DNA from 3 places in the Methylobacterium carpenticola genome. Region 2 is predicted to be linked to each of the others. Evidence: riboswitches for the same ligand, from Rfam matches in the RefSeq annotation. Region 2 holds a riboswitch; each other region holds the start of a gene.
The links. A riboswitch is a leader RNA that binds a small molecule or an ion and turns the genes downstream of it on or off. The one in region 2 is predicted to bind thiamine pyrophosphate.
Positions count from the first base shown of each region.

Region 1: linked by a shared signal. The riboswitch ahead of thiC (phosphomethylpyrimidine synthase ThiC) and the one ahead of ACE101_RS09135 (LuxE/PaaK family acyltransferase) in region 2 are both predicted to bind thiamine pyrophosphate.
Region 3: linked by a shared signal. The riboswitch ahead of thiO (glycine oxidase ThiO) and the one ahead of ACE101_RS09135 (LuxE/PaaK family acyltransferase) in region 2 are both predicted to bind thiamine pyrophosphate.

Region 1 covers NZ_JBHZEO010000001.1:1,342,975-1,347,612, reverse strand. The annotation lists gene ACE101_RS06495 (GatB/YqeY domain-containing protein) at 1-301, shown strand, start outside; gene ACE101_RS06490 (acyltransferase family protein) at 412-1,497, opposite strand; gene ACE101_RS06485 (HNH endonuclease family protein) at 1,608-1,982, opposite strand; TPP riboswitch at 2,100-2,208, shown strand; gene thiC (phosphomethylpyrimidine synthase ThiC) at 2,266-4,149, shown strand; gene ACE101_RS06475 (flagellar protein FlaG) at 4,341-4,638, shown strand, end outside.
Region 2 covers NZ_JBHZEO010000001.1:1,898,782-1,903,419, reverse strand. The annotation lists gene putA (trifunctional transcriptional regulator/proline dehydrogenase/L-glutamate gamma-semialdehyde dehydrogenase) at 1-472, shown strand, start outside; gene ACE101_RS09140 (MFS transporter) at 625-1,818, opposite strand; TPP riboswitch at 2,069-2,195, shown strand; gene ACE101_RS09135 (LuxE/PaaK family acyltransferase) at 2,287-3,378, shown strand; gene ACE101_RS09130 (acyl-CoA reductase) at 3,383-4,638, shown strand, end outside.
Region 3 covers NZ_JBHZEO010000001.1:6,191,613-6,196,250, reverse strand. The annotation lists gene rpoD (RNA polymerase sigma factor RpoD) at 1-224, shown strand, start outside; gene ACE101_RS28720 (adenylate/guanylate cyclase domain-containing protein) at 615-1,865, shown strand; TPP riboswitch at 1,893-2,020, shown strand; gene thiO (glycine oxidase ThiO) at 2,093-3,301, shown strand; gene thiS (sulfur carrier protein ThiS) at 3,298-3,510, shown strand; gene ACE101_RS28705 (thiazole synthase) at 3,550-4,347, shown strand; gene ACE101_RS28700 (thiamine phosphate synthase) at 4,344-4,638, shown strand, end outside.

The DNA of each region.
Region 1 (4,638 bases), 560 kb from region 2:
CGGCGTGCTCCAGAAGATGATCAAGCAGCGCAACGAATCGGCCACGCTCTACGAGCAGGGCGAGCGTCCCGAACTCGCCGCCGCCGAGCGGGCCGAGGCCGCGATCATCGCCGCCTTCCTGCCTCAGCAGATGGACGAGGCCGAGACCCGCGCGGCGATCGAGTCCGCCATCGCCGAGACCGGTGCGGCGAGCCCGAAGGACATGGGCAAGGTCATCGGCGCGCTCAAGGCGAAATATACCGGGCGGATGGACTTCGCCAAGGCGAGCGGCCTCGTGAAGGGCCTGCTGGCGGGCGGCTGAGACGGCCTCGGGCGGGCCCGGATCACCGGATCGGGCTCGCCGACCCGGTATGGGTGACGCGCTGAGACAACCATGGGAGAGGAGCCCCGTGCTCCTCTTCCCACGCCCGTTCAGGCGGAGGCCGGCTCATGCACGCCGGCCGGTGCCGGCCGCGCCCGCTCCGGCACGATGTGGAACGCCTTCGGGCGCACGAACAGGAACCGCGCCGGCGTGTCGCGCACCAGCCGTTCGATCACCAGCGGAACCGCCACGGCAACCACCGTCACCCCGAGCGAGGCCACGCCCACATCCGGGATCGCGCCGGTCTTCAGGAGCGCGATCCGGGTCGCGGCCATCGGCAGGAAGAAGGCGAGGTAGATCACGATCGAGCGCTCGCCGCAGTGGCGCAGGGCCGCCGTGACCGGGCCGCCCGCGCGGGTGAGGAGCGCCGCGCTCGCCACGATGGCGAGGGCCCCCGCCGCGCCGAGGAGCAGGCTCACCCCCGGCAGGCTCGCCAGGGTCGGGAAGCCGGGCAGGGGCGAGGGCGTGAAGGCCAGGACCCCGTCGACCAGCGCCCAGGCGGAAAGCCCGGCGAGGGCCGGCGCGGCGCGGCGCCGGGCGCCATCCGCCAGCGCGAAGATCCGCTCGGCGAACAGCGCCCCGCCCAGGAAGTAGACGTAGCGCTCGCAGAACTCGTCGATCACGAGCCAGCCGGTCTCGATCGGCAGGATCTCCAGGACCGCGGCGGCCCCGAGGAGGAGCGGCCAGGGCACCCGGCGCAGGAGCTTGGTGACGACCGAGAAAACCGCCAGCAGATAGATGAACCACAGCGTCGAATAGGGCTCGACCAGGGCGTGGGCGAGGTGGAGCGCGAAGGCGCCGGGGCCGGCACCGTCCGTGATCGGCCCGTACTTCACCGCCGACTGGATCAGCGTCCAGAGCAGGTAGAAATAGGCGAAATGCACGACCCGGCGGTCCGCGAAGAGGCGCCACTCCCGGTCGAGCACCCGCCCGACGAACAGCCCCGAGAGCAGGAAGAAATCCGGGATCCGGAACGGCTTGGCGAAGGCCACGACCGCGTGCAGGAAGCCCTCGCCCCCCATGGCCTCGCCGACGCCGAGCGTGGAATGCATCATCACCACGAGGATGATGCAGATGCCCTTGGCGACATCCACCCAGGCGAGGCGGCCGGACGGGCGGGCGGATGGATCGGACATGCGGGGTCTCGGCAAGCTCGGACGCGGGTCGGCCCATCGTCGCCCCGCAGCCGTAAAGGCCTCCTGTCGGATCTCGTGAGAATTGCGGGAAGGTTGACGGGATCTTCCGCTCAGCGTGGTTGACGTTTGGCGTCGCGGCGCGAGCGGGTCAGGCGGGTTGCGGCGTGGAAGTCGTCGGGCTTGGTGCGCACCCAGGCCAGGAACCGCGCGATCTCCGGATCGTCGCGCAGGCTCGCGACGTCGGCGAGGCGGCGGGCGATCTCGGCCTCGCTGTAGCGGGCATGGATCGCGGAATGGCAGATCTGATGCAGCTGCACCGTCCCGCCATGGGTGCCGCCCTTCAGCTTCGGGGTGAGGTGGTGGCGGCTCTGGCGGGAATGCGGCGGGATCCGCCGCTCGCAGAGCGGGCAGATCACCGCGGCCGGAACGGCGGGGCCGTGTGTCGCCGGATCGTCGTCCCGCCACCGCCGTTCCCGCCGTCCCACCCGCCCGCTCCGCTCGAAAACCCTGCCCGATGTGGGGGGCGCAGGGATGTCCCGCGAGGCCCCGCGCTGCGGCGGATGGCGCGCGATTGACAAACTCGCGACGGCCAAGGAGAGTTCGGATGTTCCGAGGGGAGCCCCGCAAGGGGCTGAGAGTGGGCTCGACGCGCCCTGACCCTTGAACCTGATCCGGTTCATACCGGCGGAGGGACAGGAACCACGATGCGAGACGCCCCCCGCGACACCACGGTCACTGACCGGATCTCCTCGAACCCGGGAGAGATCCATGAACGCCCCCGTCATTCCGCCCAAAGGCCTGCCGCAGAGCGTGACCACCGGGCCCATCGCCGGCTCCGCCAAGGTCTATGCCAGTCCCGAGGGGCGGCCTGACATCCGGGTGCCCCTGCGCGAGATCGCCCTCAGCGATCCGTCCGAGGCGCCGGTGCGGGTCTACGATCCCTCCGGCCCCTACACCGAGAGCGACGCCCGGATCGATCTCGCCGCCGGCCTGCCCGAAACGCGTGCGGCCTGGATCGCGGCCCGCGGCTACGGCACGGTGACGCCCCGCGCCGTGAAGCCCGAGGATAACGGCTTCGTCGGCGAGGACCGCCTCGTCGCGCCGTGCCCGGCCGCGCGCACCATCCGCAGGGCGGCGCCGGGCCAGATCGTGACCCAGTACGAGTTCGCCCGGGCCGGGATCGTCACCGAGGAGATGATCTACGTCGCCCACCGCGAGAATCTCGGCCGCCGGGCGATGCTGGAGCAGGCCGAGGCCAAGCTCGCGGACGGCGAGAGCTTCGGCGCGGCGGTCCCGCCCTTCATCACGCCGGAATTCGTGCGCGACGAGGTCGCCCGCGGCCGCGCCATCATCCCGGCCAACATCAACCACACCGAACTCGAGCCGATGGCCATCGGCCGCAACTTCCTGGTCAAGATCAACGCCAATATCGGCAACTCGGCCGTGACCTCGTCCGCCGCCGAGGAGGTCGAGAAGATGGTCTGGGCGATCCGCTGGGGCGCCGACACCGTCATGGACCTCTCGACGGGCCGCAACATCCACAACATCCGCGGCTGGATCCTGCGCAACGCGCCCGTGCCGATCGGCACCGTGCCGATCTATCAGGCGCTGGAGAAGGTCGGCGGCGACCCGCTCAAGCTCGACTGGGAGGTGTTCAAGGACACGCTGATCGAGCAGGCCGAACAGGGCGTCGACTACTTCACCATCCATGCGGGCGTGCGCCTCGCCCACGTGCCGCTCACCGCGCGGCGCGTCACCGGCATCGTCTCGCGCGGCGGCTCGATCATGGCGCGCTGGTGCCTCGCCGGGCACCGCGAATCGTTCCTCTACGAGCGGTTCGAGGAGATCTGCGACATCTGCCGGGCCTACGACGTGTCGTTCTCCCTCGGCGACGGCCTGCGCCCGGGCTCGATCGCGGATGCCAACGACGCGGCGCAGTTCGCGGAACTGGAGACGCTGGGCGAGCTGACCAAGGTGGCCTGGGCGAAGGGCTGCCAGGTGATGATCGAGGGCCCCGGCCACGTGCCGATGCACAAGATCAAGGTCAACATGGAGAAGCAGCTGCGCGAATGCGGCGAGGCGCCGTTCTACACGCTCGGCCCGCTGACCACCGACATCGCCCCCGGCTACGACCACATCACCTCGGGCATCGGCGCGGCGATGATCGGCTGGTTCGGCACCGCGATGCTCTGCTACGTGACGCCCAAGGAGCATCTCGGCCTGCCGAACCGCGACGACGTGAAGACCGGGGTGATCACCTACAAGATCGCCGCCCACGCCGCCGACCTCGCCAAGGGCCACCCGGCCGCGCAGCTGCGCGACGACGCCCTCTCCCGCGCCCGGTTCGACTTCCGCTGGGAGGACCAGTTCAACCTCTCGCTCGATCCCGACACCGCGCGCGCCTACCACGACGAGACCCTGCCGAAGGACGCCCACAAGGTCGCGCATTTCTGCTCGATGTGCGGGCCGAAATTCTGCTCGATGAAGATCACGCAGGACCTGCGGGCGGACGTGCTGGCCATGGAGGCGGCCGGCACGGTGGTGGGGGCCGCGCCCGGGCTGAGCGAGGCGGACCGGGCCGCCGGCATGGCGGCGAAATCGGCCGAGTTCCTGGCCGAGGGCGGCAAGCTCTACGTCGACGCCGCGCCGTGATGACGGAGGGCGGCGCCGCGCGCGGCGCCGCCCTCGGAGCGGGCTCCGGCGATCGGCGACGCTTCCGCCGCAAATCAACTGCGCCGCGTTAACTTGCCTTTAACACAACTAATCAGTTGTGCCGGCCCGTTAAGGACCGGGTAGGGACGAAGGGTTTCTGATCCCGACACATGAACTCAAGGGGATTCTCGATGCTCGAGATCCGGTCCTGGCCGGCGCCGTCCGCGCCGGCCCCGATCGAGGCGGAACCACCGCCGACGGAACGCCCGGCCAGCCGCGGCGCCGAGAAGGCGCCGCTCGACGAAGCCGTCACGCTCGACCTCAGCCCCGAGGCGAAGCGCATCATCGCGGACGGCGCACCGGCCGAAGCCGCGCAATCGCAGGTGCGCTACCGGCGCGACGTCGACGCGCAGCAGATGGTGTTCCAGGTGATCGATCCGTCCTCGGGATCGGTGCTCGACCAGCTTCCGTCCGAAGCGGCCCTGCGCG
Region 2 (4,638 bases):
GTCGCTGGGCGCCCGCATCGCGTTGCCCGGGCCGGTGGGGGAGCGGAACGTCTACGCCCTCCGGCCCCGGGGGCGCGTGGCCGCCCTGGCCGAGACGGCGGAGGGCCTGCTGGTTCAGGTGGGGGCGATCCTGGCGACCGGGAACGTCGCCGTCCTCGACGCGGGCAGCCCGGTGCGCGCGGTGCTCGACGGCCTGCCCAAGGAGGTGCGTCCGCGCGTCGAGATCGTGCCCGACTGGCGGGCGGCGCCGGACCTGCGGGCGGTGCTGTTCGAGGGTGAGCGCGACGGCCTGCTCCGGATCACCCGGGCGGTCGCGGCGCGGGAGGGCCCCATCGTGCCCGTCCAGGCCACCACCGCGGCTGCCCGCGAGAGCGGCGACGACTACGACCTCAACAGGCTCCTGGAGGAGTGCTCGATCTCGACCAACACGGCGGCCGCCGGCGGGAATGCGAGCCTGATGTCGATCGGCTGACCGCCCCGGCACCCGCCGCCGCAGGGCGGCGGGTTCTCGTACGGTTTCCGCATCGCGACGCGACTGCGCAGCCATCGCCGAGCGATCATCCGGAAACCGTATCACGAGCCCGCGCGGCGCCGAGCGAGGCCGGTTTCCGCATCGCGAAGCGATCATCCGGAAACCGTATGACTTGGGATCATTCTGCGATGCAGCAACAGAAGGCTGAGAAGGGCGCAGAATGCAAAGATCGAGATCGCGAAGGCCAGCCATAGAACCGAGTGCGGACCGGCGGAGGTCATGAGGGCGGCGAAGACCGGCGGTGCGACGGCGAACGAGAGATTGAGCGGCACCGCAAGCCGTGCCGAGGCGCGGGCATAAGCTCCGGCGGGAAAAACCTCCAGCGGCAGCGTGGCGCGCGTGACGGCGGTGACGCCGTTGGCGACACCGTACAGCGTCGCGAACAGCATCGCGCCGACGAAGGTGTCGGTCAGCAGAAGAACGATGAAGCTCAGCGGAAACAGGGCCGAGGCCGCCAGCCCTGGGACGAAGCCCGACCAGCGCCGGCTCCCGACCAGGTCGACCATGCGTCCTGCCCATTGAGCGATGCCAATGAAGGCCGCGGCCGTCAGGGCACTGGCGTGGTCGAGGCCCGCCGTCTCGAACAGGATGATGATGGTCAGGGCGAAGCCCCAGGTGAAGAACCCGTTCGCGGCGAAGCTCATGGCAAGCAGCGCGAAGCGTGGCCGGTCGATGAGAACAGGCTCGGCTGTCGTCGTCGCGGTGGCTTTTTCAGCCGCCCGGCGGGCGAGCGTCGCCCAGTGAAGCGGCATGCAGACGAGCAGCATCAGGACGGCATAGATCAGTGTCGTTGTGCGCCAGCCCCAGCGGGCTTGCAGGAGGCCCGTCAGCGGCCAGACGATGGTCGACGTCAGCCCGCCGGCGAGAACCAACACGCCGAGCGCCTGGCGCGCCTTGCCGCCGGCGATCTCGGTCACCGCGATCTGCGCGGGTGTCGTCAGCATGCCGGCACCGGCGAGGCCGAGGATGGTCCACGACAGGAGATAGGACGCCATGCCATCGGCCACGCTCATCGCCAGAAGGCCGGCTCCGCCCAGGACCGATCCCACCACCATGACCGGGCGCGTCCCGTGGCGCTCGAAGATGATGCTCATCGGCCAGGACACCATGGCCATGACGACGAGCATCACCGTCGGTCCTGCCATGACCATGGGCAGGGCCAAGTTCAGCTCGCCGGCGACGGCAGGTCCGATGACCGCGGGCAGCCAGAACGTGGCGCCCCAGCCGATGATCTGCGTCACCGACAGAGCGGCGACCGCACGGATTGTCGGCGAGTGGAACGGCATTCGGGGATCGACGGACGCAGGAGTGTGGAGGAGCCCGATTCAGTCGTGCCGCGGGAGGCCGCTTTCCATCCCGAGCCGACCTTCGCACGCGGTCAAGCCGATGGGATTCCGATTTTGGGCCGACGTGGCAGGGCCAGCATAGCCGGTCTCGATGCCGCCGTCGCGCGCAACCAGGGCCGGGTTCGCAGGGCGATCGCCCTCCGCCGCGCCCGGACCCGGCTTGACACCGCCCGGCGCGCCCGTCACACCCCCGCATTCCCAGGGGAGCCTCGCGAGGAGGCTGAGATACCACCCGCCCGGATCCGGTCCGGGCAACGTGGTGACCCGATGAACCTGATCCGGATCATGCCGGCGTAGGGATGCGGGACTGGTGGCCTCCCGGAGCCGCGAATCCGTCCTCCGCGCATGGTGCCCATCGGGATCGGCCGCCCGCCTGCCCCGGCGAGGCGGACGCGAGAGGTGGCTGACATGGCGCAAGCCGAGATGGCGCAAGCCGAGATCATCGACGCCCTGATGGCCTTCCTCGGGCAGCCCGGCGCGAGCGAGGCCGAGTTCGAGGCGATGGCGCTGCGGCTCTTCGGCTACCAGTTCCGCCACAACGAGCCCTACCGGCGCTTCGCCCTCCGGCGCGGCCGCACGCCGCTCACGGTGCGGCGCTGGCGCGACATCCCGCCGGTCCCGATCAAGGCCTTCAAGGACCTGACGCTGAGCTGCTGCCCGCCGGAGGCGGCCGAGCGCGTCTTCATGACGAGCGGCACGACCCAGGCCGGCCGCGGCCGCAGCTACCACCCGACCCTGGCCGTCTGGGACCGCTCGATGCTGGACACCTTCCGGCGGCGCGTCATGCGCGGGCGCGGGCGGATCCGCATGGGCATCCTGTTCCCCGACGAGGCGGCGCTCCCGAACTCGTCGCTGGCCCGCTACCTGACCCTGGCCCGGCGGGAGTTCGGCACGCCGGAGAGCGCGGTCCTCGTCGGCGCGGCGGGGCTCGACCGCGACGCCCTCCTCGCCGCGCTGGCCCGGGCCGAGGCGGAGGCCGAGCCCTACGCCCTGCTCGGCGCGAGCTACGCCTTCGTGCCCGTGCTCGACGCGCTCGCGGCGCGCGGCCGCCGCTTCGCCCTGCCGGAGGGCAGCTTCATCCTCGATACCGGCGGCTTCAAGGGGCAGTCGCGCGAACTCGATCCGGACGAGTTCTACGACGCGCTGTCGGCGGGGTTCGGCGTGCCCCGCGCCGCCTGCCTCAACATGTACGGCATGACGGAACTCAGCACGCAGTTCTACGACGACGGCAACGCGACCTGCCCCTCGCTCAAATCCGGTCCGCACTGGATCCGCAGCCGCGTGGTCGATCCCCTCACCGGGGCGGACCTGCCGGAGGGCGAGCGGGGCGTCCTCGTCCATCACGACCTCGCCCATTTCAACGCCGTCTCGGCGATCCTGACCGAGGATGCGGGGGAGATCGCGCCGGGGGGCTTCCGCCTGCTCGGCCGGGTCGACGGCGAGGCCTCGAAAGGCTGCTCGTTGGCCGTGGCCGAGTTCCTCGCGGCGGCGCAGGGCTAGAGGCGTGGCCGAGTTCGCCGGCTACCTGCCGGGCTTCGCCAGGGACGAGATCGGCTGGCGCCCCACCCGCTTCGCGGCCTGGGGCGAGAGCGTCGAAGTCGCGCTGCCGGAATTGAGCGACGCGCAGGCGCGGGCACTCTGCGACCGGATCCGCACGCGGGCGCGGGCCTCGCTCAAGCGGATGGAGGTCGCCCGCATCGTGGCGGCCATCGACCGGGCGACCGCCTGCCTGCTCGACCGGCAGCACCCGCTGCGCCGCAAGGCCGAGGCGCTCCTGCCCGTCGTCACCGGCTACGACCGCGAGACGGTCCGCCTCGGCCTCACCAGCCTCCTCAAGACCTTCCGGCGGCCGCAGCTCCTGCGCTTCCTCGCCGAGGATTTCGCCAATCCCGGAATGCTCGACGGCTTCCAGCCGGCGGCCAAGGGCGGCTTCGTCCGGGCCCACGGGCCGGACCTGCTGCTGCATGTCTGGGCCGGCAACGTGCCCGCCCTGTCGCTCTGGAGCCTCGTCTGCGGGCTCCTCGTCAAGGCCGGCACGGTCGGCAAGCTTCCCTCGGCCGAGCCGCTGACGGCCGGGTGGTTCGCGGGCCTGATCGCCGAGAGCGATCCCGACCTCGCCGAGTGCCTCGCCGCGGTGTGGTGGAAGGGCGGGTCGGAGGGCTGCGAGGCCGCCTTCCTGCGCGAGGCCGACACGGTCCTCGCCTATGGCGGCAACCCGACCCTCGCCGCCCTGCGGGCGAAGCTGCCGGTCACCACCCGCTTCCTGCCCTACGGCCACCGGATCGGCTTCGGCATCGTCGCCCGGGAGGCCCTGGACAGCCGCCGCGCCGTCGCGCTCGCCCGGCTCGCCGCCCACGACATCGCGCGCTACGAGCAGCAGGGCTGCTACTCGCCGCAGATGCTGTTCGTCGAGCGCGGCGGCCCGGTCACGCCGGGCGAGTTCGCCCGCCACCTCGCCCACGAACTCGCCGCGCTGGCGAGCCGCCATCCGCGGCGCTCGCTCTCCCCCGCCGAGGCCGCCGCCGTCGCCGCGTGGCGGGGCGCGCAGGAGATGCGCTCCCTCGGCGGGACGGCCGAGATCCTCGGCGATCCGGCCGATCCCTGGAGCGTCGTCCATGCCGGGGCGGCCGAGGCGCTGAGCCCCACGGGCCTCAACCGCACGATCACGCTCGTCCCCGTCGACAGCCTCGATGCGATCCCGGCGCTCGTCGCGCCCCATCGCGTCTTCCTGCAGACCGCCGGGATCGCGGCCTCGCCGGA
Region 3 (4,638 bases), 4.3 Mb from region 2:
TGCGCGAGACGACGACCCGGGTGCTGGCCTCGCTCACGCCACGCGAGGAGCGCGTGCTGCGCATGCGCTTCGGCATCGGCATGAACACCGACCACACCCTCGAGGAGGTCGGCCAGCAATTCTCGGTGACCCGCGAGCGCATCCGCCAGATCGAAGCGAAGGCTTTGCGCAAGCTCAAGCATCCGAGCCGGTCGCGGAAGCTGCGGAGCTTCCTCGACAACTGAACCGACCGAGATCCCGCCTCGTGGATCGCCGAACGGCCCGGTGCGCCCGCATCCGGGCCGTTCGCCTGCCCGCCGTCAGCGGCCTGGGCGCAGCCGCCAGCGGCGGCGGGTCCGGAGCGCGCAACCCGTGCCGAGGATCGACACCGCGGCGAAGGCCGCCAGCAGGGTGCTGCGGGAGACACATTCCCCGCGCCCGGGCCATCACTCCCAGGTTTTGCCCCCATGGCGTGATGCGTGCGCCACAAGCCGGCGAACAGCCGGAGAGATGCGTTGCCTGACGTGAGACGCTGACGGCCCGCGGGCCCGCCGCCCCGACAGCCGGGAGCGGACGGCGCAACGGGGCGATGGCGAAGCCTTGCCTTGGCCGTGAAGGCTGCCCATCTCCGCCGCATGTCCCACGCTCCGCCTCCTCACCGCTCTCATCCGCTGCCGACGGCGGAGGCGGACGGGTCCGAGGCGGGGGCCATCCCGATCGGGCTGTTCCGGGCCTGCGTGGCCCTGCGCGACTGGCTGCTCAGCGAGGGCGCGCGGCTGCCCGAATCGGGTGATCTCCTGGCGGGCCTCGCCCTGCGCCTCAACGATCTCGGCGTGCCGGTCGACCGGGCGACCACCGCCATCGATGCGCTCCACTCGGAATATACGGGCGTCGGCCGGTTCTGGACCCGCGAGGGCGGCGTGTCGCTGCGCCTGTTTCCGCACGGCGAAGCCTCGGACCGGGCGCTGGCGACGAGCCCCTTCGCGCATATCTACGCCACCCGCGAGTGGCTGCTCCTCGATCTCGCCGAGACGCCCGACGACCGCTTCACCATCATCCCCGAACTGAAGGCGGGCGGCTACCGCCACTACGTGGCGATCCCACTGTTCTTCACCAACGGCACCAACAACGGCGTCACCTTCGCGACCCGCTCCCCGCGCGGCTTCTCCAATGAGAACCTCGCCATCCTGCGCTTCATCGTGCCGACCCTGTCCGCCGTGATGGAGATGCGCGGCCTCAACACGCGGCTCGACCAAGTGCTGCGGATCTATGTCGGGGACGGACCGCACCAAGCGATCCTGTCGGGTTCGATCCGCCGGGGACAGGTGGAGCGGATCCGCTCCGCCATCCTGTTCGCCGACATGCGCGGCTACACGGAACTCACGGCCTCGCTGGCGCCGGAAGCCTCGGTCGATCTCCTCAACACCTATTTCGACTGCCTCGTGCCGCCGATCGAGAGCGAGGGGGGCGAGGTGCTGAAATACATGGGCGACGGCCTGCTCGCGATCTTCCGCGAGACCGGCGACGGGCTCGGCGGCGCGGCCCAGAGCGCGCTCACCGCCGCTCAGACCGCCCTGCGGCGCCTCTCCGAAGCGAATGCCGCCGGGCGCTTCCCGGCCCGGATCGCGGCGGGCATCGCGCTCCATCACGGCGAAGCGGCCTACGGCAATGTCGGCTCGGGGGCGCGGCTCGATTTCACCGTGATCGGGCGCGACGTGAACCTCGCGAGCCGGCTCGCCAAGCTCAACAAGGTGCTGGGTGAGCCGCTCCTGATGTCGAAGCCCTTCGTGGACTTCCTGTGGGGCGATCCGGAGCCCCTGGGCAGCCACCCGCTCGACGGCTTCAGTGAGGCGATGTGCCTCTACCGGCCGGCACGGAACGGTTGACGGCGGCCCGCGCCTCGCCCACATTCCGCCTGTTCCAGGGAGATCCCCGACAAGGGGCTGAGAAACCGATGGATCGGCGTCGCGCCGATCAGCGCGGAAATCCTTCGAACCTGATCCGGCTCATACCGGCGTAGGGATTGGACGGGGTCCGCGGACCCGAGCGCTTCACCGGTTTCGACGGCGCAGATCCAATCTCGACGGGCCACCGTGGAGACGAGGGTTTGCTGATGTCTGCTCCATCCCCGATCGGCCGGCGGCGTGCCGCCGGGCCCGACCCGGCCGCCGACCGTCTGCCCGAGCGGGCGGATGTGGTGGTGATCGGCGGTGGCCTGATCGGGCTGTCGATCGGCTGGCGGCTCGCGGAGAGCGGGCTCGCCGTGGCGGTGCTGGAGAAGGGCCGGGCCGGCGACGGCGCCAGCCTCGCAGCCACCGGCATGCTGGCGGCCGCCGCCGAGCACGAGCCGGGTGGTGACGCGCTCCTGCCCCTGGCCCTCGAGAGCCAGCGTCTCTGGCACCGGTTCCGCGACGATCTCGAAGCCGCCTCGGGCCTGCCCATCGACTACCGGCGCGAAGGCACCCTCGTGATCGCGCTCGGCCGCGACGAGGTCGAGCGCCTGCGTTTCCGCCACGAATTGCAGCGCCGGGCGGGGCTCGACGTCGCGTGGCTGCCCGGCCCGGCGGTGCGCGAGCGCGAGCCGTCCCTCCGCCCCACCGTCACGGCGGGGCTGTTCTGCCCCGAGGATCATCAGGTCGACCCCGCCCGGGTCATGGCGGCCCTGCGGCTCGCTCTGCGCGCGGCCGGCGGCCGGCTCGTGGAGGATTGCCCCGTCGAGGCCCTGGATCGGGCCGGCGGGCGCGTCGTCGGCGTGCGCACAGCGGCCGGGTTGGCCCGGGCCGACACGGTCGTCCTCGCCTCCGGCGCCTGGGCCGGGGAGGGGAACCTCGTGCCCGACCTCGCCCTGCCGGTGCGGCCGCTGAAAGGCCAGTCCGTGGCGCTGAAGGCGACCCCGCGCAGCGGCGCGCTGAACCACGTGGTCTGGACCGAGCAGATCCACATGGCGCCGAAGAGCGACGGGCAGCTCGTGGTCGGCGCCACCGTCGAGGAGATCGGCTTCGACGCCACCCTCACGGCGGGCGGCCTGTTCGCCATTCTGGAGGGCGCACGCCGCGCCTTCCCGGGCGTGGAGGAGATGAGCGTCGAGGGCGTCTGGAGCGGCTTCCGGCCGACCTCGGACGACGATGCGCCGATCCTCGGCGAGGCCTTGCCCGGCCTCGTCCTGGCGGTGGGGCACCACCGCAACGGCTACCTGCTGGCGCCGGTCACGGCCGCCGCGATCCGCGATCTCGTCCGCGGCGGCGCGCTTCCCGCCACCGCCACTCCCTTCGGCCTCGGCCGCTTCGCGCGTCCCGGGCTCCCCCTGCAGAGGATCCCATGAAGCTCACCGTGAACGGCGAGGCGCGGGAGAGCGCCGCCGCCACCCTCGACGCCCTCTGGCGCGAGGAAACCGCGGATCTCGACTTGGCCGGCCCGCAGGGCTTCGCCATCGCGCTCAACGGCGCGGTGGTGCGCCGCCCGGACTGGCCGGCGACGGCGCTCGCCGAGGGCGACCGCGTCGAGATCGTCCGCGCCATGCAGGGCGGCTGAGGCACCGCCCCTCGCCTGAAGCGTTACAGGAGTTTGCCCATGACCACCGTCACGCCCCTCGATCGCGGAGCCGACGACCCGCTGGTGATCGCCGGGACGCCCCTGCGCTCGCGCCTCCTCATCGGCACCGCGGGCTATCCGACCCAGGCGATCATGGCCGAGGCCGTGCGCGCGAGCGGCGCCGAGGTGGCCACGGTGTCGATCCGGCGCGTGTCCCTGCGCGGCCACGGTTCCGACACCGTGTCGCTGCTCTCCGGATTCCGCTTCCTGCCGAACACCGCCGGCTGCGAGACCGCCCGCGACGCGGTGATGACCGCCGAACTCGCCCGCGAGGCGCTCGGCACCAACTGGATCAAGGTCGAGGTCATCGGCGACCGCGAGACGCTCTATCCGGATGCCGCCGAGACCATCGAGGCCACGCGCCAGCTCGTCGATGCGGGCTTCGTGGTGCTGCCCTACTGCAACGACGACCCCGTGGTGTGCAGCCGCCTCGCCGATCTCGGCGCCGCCGCGGTGATGCCGATGGGCTCGCTGATCGGCTCCGGCATGGGCGTGGCGAACCCCGCCAATCTGGAGCTGATCTGCCGCCGCTCGCCCGTCCCGGTGATCGTCGATGCCGGCATCGGCACCGCCTCGGACGCGGTCATCGCCATGGAACTCGGCGCGGCAGCGGTGCTGCTCAACACGGCGGTGGCCAAGGCTGACGATCCGGTGCGGATGGCCCGGGCCATGCGGCACGCCGTCGAGGCCGGACATCTCGCCCACGGCGCCGGCCGCATCCCGCGGCGCGCCCGGGCCGAACCGTCGAGCCCGCAGCTCGGTCTCGTCGGCTCGTGAGCCGGCTTCCGGCCCGGCTCCTCCTGGTCACGGACCGGCACGGATCGACGCTGCCGCTGGTCCGGCGGGTGGCGCTGGCCCTGGAAGCGGGCGCCCGCTGGATCTGGCTGCGCGACCGGGACCTTCCGGAGGGCGAGCGGGCCGCGCTGGCGGAGGAGGTCGCTCGGCTGGTGCGGGCGGCCGGCGGGCATCTGACGATCGGCCGCGACATCGCGCTCGCGGCGCGGGTGGGGGCGGGAGGCGTCCAGCTCGGCTCCGTCGCGGCGGTGGCGCAGGCCCGGGCAGCGCTCG